2 regions of the Solibacillus sp. FSL R7-0682 genome follow, and region 2 is predicted to be linked to the other one. Evidence: a T-box and tRNA genes for the amino acid it is inferred to sense, from the RefSeq annotation. Region 2 holds a T-box; the other holds one or more tRNA genes.
The links. A T-box is a leader RNA that pairs with one kind of tRNA and senses whether it is charged. The one in region 2 lies ahead of argS (arginine--tRNA ligase), so its partner is inferred to be a tRNA-Arg.
Positions count from the first base shown of each region.

Region 1: it encodes a tRNA-Arg, which carries the amino acid that the T-box ahead of argS (arginine--tRNA ligase) is inferred to sense. The anticodon was not compared.

Region 1 is NZ_JBBOUI010000001.1:313,108-317,531, forward strand. Features, by position in the region: gene MKZ17_RS01610 (Tex family protein) at 1-1,265, shown strand, start outside; gene MKZ17_RS01615 (SprT family protein) at 1,359-1,829, shown strand; tRNA gene MKZ17_RS01620 (tRNA-Asn) at 1,978-2,052, shown strand; tRNA gene MKZ17_RS01625 (tRNA-Glu) at 2,055-2,129, shown strand; tRNA gene MKZ17_RS01630 (tRNA-Asp) at 2,162-2,237, shown strand; tRNA gene MKZ17_RS01635 (tRNA-Gln) at 2,242-2,316, shown strand; tRNA gene MKZ17_RS01640 (tRNA-Lys) at 2,322-2,397, shown strand; tRNA gene MKZ17_RS01645 (tRNA-Leu) at 2,451-2,536, shown strand; tRNA gene MKZ17_RS01650 (tRNA-Arg) at 2,550-2,626, shown strand; tRNA gene MKZ17_RS01655 (tRNA-Gly) at 2,647-2,720, shown strand; rRNA gene MKZ17_RS01660 (16S ribosomal RNA) at 2,916-4,424, shown strand, end outside.
Region 2 is NZ_JBBOUI010000001.1:483,652-488,075, forward strand. Features, by position in the region: gene MKZ17_RS02445 (GNAT family N-acetyltransferase) at 1-100, shown strand, start outside; gene argS (arginine--tRNA ligase) at 189-1,865, opposite strand; T-box leader at 1,908-2,126, opposite strand; cyclic di-GMP riboswitch class I at 2,647-2,732, shown strand; gene MKZ17_RS02455 (hypothetical protein) at 2,835-3,194, shown strand; gene MKZ17_RS02460 (hypothetical protein) at 3,220-3,930, shown strand; gene MKZ17_RS02465 (methyl-accepting chemotaxis protein) at 3,973-4,424, shown strand, end outside.

The DNA.
Region 1 (4,424 bases), 170 kb from region 2:
TTTCAGAAAATCTACGTAATTTATTATTACAGCCACCAATGCGCGGAAAAGTCGTACTAGGAGTGGATCCAGCATATCGTACAGGCTGTAAATTGGCAGTAGTTGATGAGCTAGGGAAAATGCTTGAAGTTGGTGTCATTTATCCGCATACAACATCAGACACATCAAAGGCAAAAGCAACAGTAAAAGGATTGTTGAAAAAATATCCAATTAGTATTATTGCGATTGGAAATGGTACAGCTTCTCGTGAGACAGAACAGTTTATCGCCGAGCTTTTAAAGGAAGTTGATCAACAAATCGCATATGTTATTGTGAATGAAGCAGGCGCATCTGTATATTCTGCATCAGAAACAGCTCGTTCGGAATTTCCGGATTTACAAGTTGAACAACGAAGTGCGGTTTCTATTGCACGTCGATTACAAGACCCGCTATCGGAATTAGTGAAGATAGAACCAAAAGCAGTTGGTGTAGGGCAATATCAACATGATGTATCACAGAAACAACTAGCAGAATCTTTGACATTCATTGTTGAAACAGCAGTTAACCAAGTTGGTGTAAATGTGAATACAGCATCCGCGTCATTATTACAATATGTTTCTGGGTTATCAAAAACTGTAGCAGATAATATCGTTGCAATGCGTAGTGAAAATGGTCAATTTACTTCACGTTCACAATTAAAGAAAATTCCTCGCTTAGGTGCAAAAACATATGAACAGTCAATTGGATTTTTACGTATTCCCGAAGCGAAAAATCCATTAGATGCAACAGGGATTCACCCAGAAAGCTATAAGCTAGCAGAAGCAATTTTAGAATTTGCTCATGTTACGAAAAAAGACGTAGGTACAGTAAAAGCTGAACAGGCGATTAGCCAATTAAGTTTGTCAGACTTAAGTAAAAGTCTAGAGGTTGGAGAAGTAACATTAAAGGATATCGTAGAAACATTAATGAAGCCTTCACGGGACCCGCGAGATGCGTTTCCACAGCCTCTCCTAAAAACAGATGTATTACAAATGGAAGATTTACAAGTCGGGATGGAGTTGCAGGGAACTGTACGAAACGTAGTTGACTTCGGTGCCTTTGTTGATATAGGTGTAAAGCAAGATGGTCTTGTGCATATTTCAAAATTACAAAAAGGTCGCGTAAAGCATCCGCTTGATGTGATTTCTTTAGGGGATATTGTAACAGTATGGGTGGAAAAGGTGGAAGTAAATAAAGGTCGTATTTCTTTAACTATGTTACCCCCTTCGCAACAAGAAAGCGTGTAAAGAAAATAGGTTTCCTCTATAATAAAAAGCACATGGCTTAGCCCATGTGTTTTTTACATAACTAGAAAGTTTTTAAGTAAAGGTGGGATGAATATGACAGATGAGCAAGTGCAAAAATTAGTAGAAGAACTCTCAATGCAATATTTTAATCGACCATTTCAACATAAAGCATATTTTAACAATCGTTTAAAAACAACTGGTGGTCGTTATATGCTAAACAATCACGATATACAATTAAATAAAACATTGTATGAACATTTTGGTATTGAAGAATTGCGCGGCATTATTTTGCATGAGCTTTGTCATTATCATCTACACTTATTAGGGATGGGGTATAAACACCGTGATGCTGATTTTAGAAAGTTATTGAAACAAGTCGGCGCTCCTAGATTTTGTGCGCGAATCGATCAACCGATCAAAAATGAAATAAAAAAAATAATTTATGTTTATCAATGTATCGATTGTGGGCAAGAATATAGGAGAAAAAGACGGATGGATGAAAAAAAATACTGCTGTAGTATCTGTGGAGGTAAAATTACGTTTAAACATAATGGAAAAGTATAAATAGTACTTGGACAATAGTGCAACATTGTATTATTTTGATGGAAATCCTACTTTTTATAAAAAAGTTATAAAAAAGTGTTGACGAACCTATATTAGGTGGCTATAATAATAAAAGTCGACAAGATGTTGACGATGAAATGAATGTTATTCCGAAGTAGCTCAGTGGTAGAGCAACCGGCTGTTAACCGGTTGGTCGTAGGTTCGAGTCCTACCTTCGGAGCCATTGGCCCGTTGGTCAAGTGGTTAAGACACCGCCCTTTCACGGCGGTAACACGGGTTCGAATCCCGTACGGGTCACCACTTAATCCTTTTAATAAAATAATGTTTACTTTGGTCCCGTGGTGTAGCGGTTAACATGCCTGCCTGTCACGCAGGAGATCGCCGGTTCGATCCCGGTCGGGACCGCCATTTTTGGGGTATAGCCAAGCGGTAAGGCAACGGATTTTGATTCCGTCATGCCTAGGTTCGAATCCTAGTACCCCAGCCATTTTCGAGCCATTAGCTCAGTTGGTAGAGCATCTGACTTTTAATCAGAGGGTCGAAGGTTCGAGTCCTTCATGGCTCACCAGTTTCATATTGACAATTCTTCTCAAAGGTGTATAATGAGAAAAGTCGGATGAAGCGGTCGTGGCGGAATGGCAGACGCGCTAGGTTGAGGGCCTAGTGGGGGCAACCCCGTGGAGGTTCAAGTCCTCTCGGCCGCACCAAGTAACATACCTTGCGCCCGTAGCTCAATTGGATAGAGCGTCTGACTACGGATCAGAAGGTTATGGGTTCGACTCCTGTCGGGCGCGCCACAATTTAAAAATAGTATAATGCGGGTGTAGTTTAATGGTAAAACCTCAGCCTTCCAAGCTGATGTCGTGAGTTCGATTCTCATCACCCGCTCCAAAAAAATATTTTAAAAAAGTTGTTGACATAACGGACTTAACGTAGTAATATTTTAAGAGTCGCTAACACGACAACAACATGAACCTTGAAAACTGAACAAGCAACGTTAATGATAACAAGCTTCTTAAATGAAGCAAAAATGATTTCAACTTAATTGTTGAATCGCTAGCAAAGCAAATGAGCTTTCAAACTACTTTTATGGAGAGTTTGATCCTGGCTCAGGACGAACGCTGGCGGCGTGCCTAATACATGCAAGTCGAGCGAATTGATTTGGAGCTTGCTCCAATGATGTTAGCGGCGGACGGGTGAGTAACACGTGGGTAACCTGCCTTATAGATTGGGATAACTTCGGGAAACCGGAGCTAATACCGAATAATACTTTTTGACACATGTCAGTTAGTTGAAAGACGGTTTCGGCTGTCACTATAAGATGGACCCGCGGCGCATTAGCTAGTTGGTGAGGTAACGGCTCACCAAGGCAACGATGCGTAGCCGACCTGAGAGGGTGATCGGCCACACTGGGACTGAGACACGGCCCAGACTCCTACGGGAGGCAGCAGTAGGGAATCTTCCACAATGGGCGAAAGCCTGATGGAGCAACGCCGCGTGAGTGAAGAAGGATTTCGGTTCGTAAAACTCTGTTGCAAGGGAAGAACAAGTAGCGTAGTAACTGGCGCTACCTTGACGGTACCTTGTTAGAAAGCCACGGCTAACTACGTGCCAGCAGCCGCGGTAATACGTAGGTGGCAAGCGTTGTCCGGAATTATTGGGCGTAAAGCGCGCGCAGGTGGTTCCTTAAGTCTGATGTGAAAGCCCACGGCTCAACCGTGGAGGGTCATTGGAAACTGGGGAACTTGAGTGCAGAAGAGGAAAGTGGAATTCCAAGTGTAGCGGTGAAATGCGTAGAGATTTGGAGGAACACCAGTGGCGAAGGCGACTTTCTGGTCTGTAACTGACACTGAGGCGCGAAAGCGTGGGGAGCAAACAGGATTAGATACCCTGGTAGTCCACGCCGTAAACGATGAGTGCTAAGTGTTGGGGGGTTTCCGCCCCTCAGTGCTGCAGCTAACGCATTAAGCACTCCGCCTGGGGAGTACGGTCGCAAGACTGAAACTCAAAGGAATTGACGGGGGCCCGCACAAGCGGTGGAGCATGTGGTTTAATTCGAAGCAACGCGAAGAACCTTACCAGGTCTTGACATCCCGGTGACCACTATGGAGACATAGTTTCCCCTTCGGGGGCAACGGTGACAGGTGGTGCATGGTTGTCGTCAGCTCGTGTCGTGAGATGTTGGGTTAAGTCCCGCAACGAGCGCAACCCTTATTCTTAGTTGCCATCATTCAGTTGGGCACTCTAAGGAGACTGCCGGTGATAAACCGGAGGAAGGTGGGGATGACGTCAAATCATCATGCCCCTTATGACCTGGGCTACACACGTGCTACAATGGACGGTACAAACGGTTGCCAACCCGCGAGGGGGAGCTAATCCGATAAAACCGTTCTCAGTTCGGATTGTAGGCTGCAACTCGCCTACATGAAGCCGGAATCGCTAGTAATCGCGGATCAGCATGCCGCGGTGAATACGTTCCCGGGCCTTGTACACACCGCCCGTCACACCACGAGAGTTTGTAACACCCGAAGTCGGTGAGGTAACCTTTTGGAGCCAGCCGCCGAAGGTGGGATAGATGATTGGGGTGAAGTCGTA
Region 2 (4,424 bases):
AGAAGATTCTATTGCTAAAAAATTGTATGAGAGTTTAGGGTTTCAACATACGGGTGTAGTAGATGAAGATGAAGTAATAATGGAATATTTATTAAAGTAAAAAATGTATCAATTCAAATATAATTAGCAAACGCACTTCAATTGTAGTCTGTACTAATAATTGAAGTGCGTTTCTATAGTACGGGGACTTACATTTTTTCAGGGGCTTCGATTCCTAAAAGGTTTAAACAATCTTGTAAAACGATGCTTGTCGACTTACACAATGCCAATCGACTATTTATAGAGTCATCCGGCGCTAATATTTTGGTTGTTGCATAAAATTTATTGAATGCCTTGGCCAACTGTAAGGCAAATTTTGCGATAAGAGATGGATCCATTTGTTCAAATGCTTCTGAAATAATGTTAGGATAGTTTGCTAATAGTACAACAGTCGGCCAGGCGTTATCGGTAAGTGTTATTTTTATAACGTCATCATGATATTGCAACGATGCTTTTTCTAGCATTGAGCATATTCGTGCAAACGTGTATTGTACGTATGGACCTGTTTCGCCTTTAAAATGTAACATTTGCTCAAGCGAAAATTCGATATCATTCGAACGATAATTTTTTAAATCATTAAAGATGACAGCACCTACACCAACTTTTTTTGCGACATCATCCTTATTTAGAAGGGTAGGATTTTTTTCAGTAATATTACCCTTTGCAGTGTTTATTGCTTCTTCTAATACATCCTTTAATAAAATGACATGGCCTTTTCTAGTAGACATTTTTTTGCCATCCTTGAGAATCATACCGAAACCAACATGTGATAAATGCTCTGCCCAATTTGCATCCATTTTCTTTAATACATGGAATAGCTGTTGAAAGTGTAAAGATTGTTCATTTCCTACGACATAAAGTACCTTTTTTGGACTATAAGTTTTTTGACGATAAAAAGCAGCTGCTAAATCACGGGTTGCATATAAAGAAGCACCATCTTGCTTTGTAATTAAACAAGGGGGCATATTATCAAGCTCTACTACATTGGCACCATCGGATAGTTTTAGTAATTCCTTTTCCTTTAGCTGTGTAATGATGTCGGCCATTTTATCGTTATAAAATGCTTCACCTTCAAACGTGTCAAAATGGATATTCAGGAGTTCATAAATAGACTGGAATTCATCTAAAGAAGCGTCTTTAAACCATTTCCATAGAGAATTCTCTTCCAAATCACCATTTTCTAAGGCTTTAAAGGCTGCACGTGCATCATTATTTAAGGCATCATTATTTTCGGCTTCCTCATGAAATTTTCCGTAAAGCTTCAGTAATTCCTTAATCGGAGCCTTTTCTATTGCTCCTTTTTCTCCCCACAGACGATAGGCAACAATAAGTTTCCCAAATTGTGTTCCCCAATCGCCTAGATGATTAACTCGAACTGCATCATAACCGTTCTTTTCGGAAATATTTGCTAGTGCATTCCCAATTACCGTTGAGCGTAAATGTCCCATTGAAAATGGCTTGGCGATATTAGGGGAAGAAAAATCAATCACAACATTTTCAAATGATTGTTCTTTTTGCCCATAATTTTGTTGCTGTTTTAGAATAACAGGAATAATCTCGTTCATAACCTGTGATTTATTTAAAAAGAAATTGATATATCCCCCTACAACGTTGATTTTTTCAAATGCTGGATTTATAAGCTGTTCAGCAAGCTCTGCAGCAATAATAGGAGGGGCTTTACGTAAAAATTTTGCTAATTGAAAACATGGGAAAGCAATATCACCGAGCTCATCATGTTTTGGTTTTTCTAACATTTTTTCAATGGCTTCTGCCTGAAATAAATAGTTTGTCTCTTCCGCAATTTTCTGGGCTAAATATTTATTCATTTTGCATCTCTCCTTAAAAAAAATAAGCCCCCGTCTCTAAATAATAGAGACGAGAGCTATAATTCCCGTGGTACCACTCTAGTTGCCACAAATAGTAAGTGACCCCTTTCAATTGTTAACGAGGTGACTCCCCGGCAATTCCTTCTTTATTCAGAATGCTTCTCCAAAGTGCGTTTCACTTACCTCAAATTGATTAGGCTCACACCAACCCTAATTCGCTGAACTTTTTCGATAAACTACTCTCTTTTTCTAAGAATTTAAGTATTCACACAATATTACTGGATAGCCTAATTGTTGTCAATGTTATCCAAATATTGTTGAGATAACATTCCTTTAATCTCTTTTCCTGAGATGTATTGGCTATCATCCCTGGGTAGGCATTGGCTACAACATATACAAATTTTGTAAATATTATTCTGTAACTAATTCCCTAATTTGGCCAATCTCTTATCCCACTTCATCCTTTAATCCTAAATATTAAATTAATTCCATTATATAACAATAAATAAATGAAGGGACTAATTAGGAACAGTCAAAAAAGTTAATAACACTACTATTTAAGGTTATAGGTAATAATTTACATATTAAATTTTACGTATTAACTTCTTTTCTCGTGAATAATAAATTTACACGTTCATGTTAACTTCCTTCTAGGTATTACCAAAAAATCATCGAATGCATCAAATATTCATTAGAGAAAAGTACTAGTGTAGAAAAAAATATACAGGTCATTTATAATATTATGGTAATATAAATAAGTGAAATTGGTATTATTTTTAAAAAGTGAAAAAGGCAAACTTATCGAAAGGTAGGGACGCAAAGCTACGAGTCTAAAATCCATTGGGTCATGATAGTCGGGTTGCCAACATAAACGTGTTTGTTGGGCTATTCTTTTTTAATTGGAGTAGCTTTTTCTTTTGCATAAACACGATGAATGTAGGAGTCAAATTATAGAGAAGGAGATTTGAGATGATAGTTGTAGATAAGAAGAAATATAAAATGGAAATTGATGAAACAAAGAAAGAATTACGCGTACAGGTGCATGGATTAATAAAAGAGAATGATGCAGAGCAATATTTAGTAGACTTGCAAGAAACAATTAATAAAGTTTCGAGACAAAATTATACTTTTGTTATTGATGCTACTTACCAAACGCCAGTTCCAGCTAAGGTTGTACCTCAGCTTGAAGAAACAATGAAATTTTATTCTTCATTAGGCTTTAAAAATTTACTTATAATTAAGCCTTCATCTAAAATTGCCCAAGTTCAAATAAGAAATGTTTTAGAACGAATTGAATTTGTCGGTACTTTCATTGAAAGTACACGTTAGTCTAATAGAGAAATGGAGAAATTATATGCAGACAGCACAGAAGTTATATACATATGAAATTATTACAAAAGACCAAACAGATTTAGTATATAAGGCAGCTGATTGTTTAGCACGCTCATTCGTAGGTATTGAGGTTGCTGGAAGATTAATTCAAGAGCCAATGGTTGGATGCTTACATTTAGAATATGAAGATTTCTATCATTTCACAAAGGATTACTTAGAATCTACTGTGGAACAAGGATATTGCGCAGTTGCGCTAGATCATCATCAAAATGTTGTTGGTGTACTTGCGGGTGATACAAATGCACCTGAAATTATTGGAGAAGATGTTTTTGAAGGATCTTTTTATGATATGAATGTGATTTTACATGCATTAGAAGATGTAGATCAACGTTTTATTGAAGATTATAAAAAACGATACGGAAAAGATATAGAAGATGGGGAGTTATTACATTTATTTTTATTAGGTGTAACTGCTGAACAGGAACGTCACGAAGTTATTGTTGAATTAGGAAACAAACTAATAACGAGAGCATCTGAGCAAGGCTTAAAAGCTGTTTTAGCAGAAGCAACAAACCCTAAATCAATCCGCGTAATGGAAAAATATCATGGTTTGAAGAAATATGTGGATCTAGAAGGAAACTATATTGTTCATAAATATAAGGATAATAGTAGATTAAACATTATTCCAGAGGAAGTAGCAGATGGAACATATATCATTATAAGAGAGTTTTAAAAAATTTATTATTAAAAAGTTAGTAGAATAGGAGATTTTTTCATGGAAGTAGTCATGCTAGGAATTATTGTCGTTTTATTATGTACATCTGTGTATTTTGCTTACCGATATTTTTCTGTTAAACGCCACGCTCAAATAAATAATGAGGTAGCAAATGGAGAAAAGGAAATATCAGCAAATCAAGTACGAGAGAATTTCTATATGTTTGCCAAAAATGTTAATGAAAAAGGTAGAAACCTTACCGAACACGGGGAATACGCAGCTGAGAAGGCCGATATTGTACGAGCTGCAATCGATGAGGTAGGTAACGGATTAAAAAAACAATTAGTAGCTACGGAAGAGAGTTCAACTTCAATCGAAGATATGACAGAGGCTATCGAAGAGCTATCGATAAGGTCGAATCAGATTTCCGAACAATCAAATACTACATTAGAATTGACACAGGATGGTAACGAAAAGATAAAAGATTCGATGGTTAAAATGGAGCAATTTAA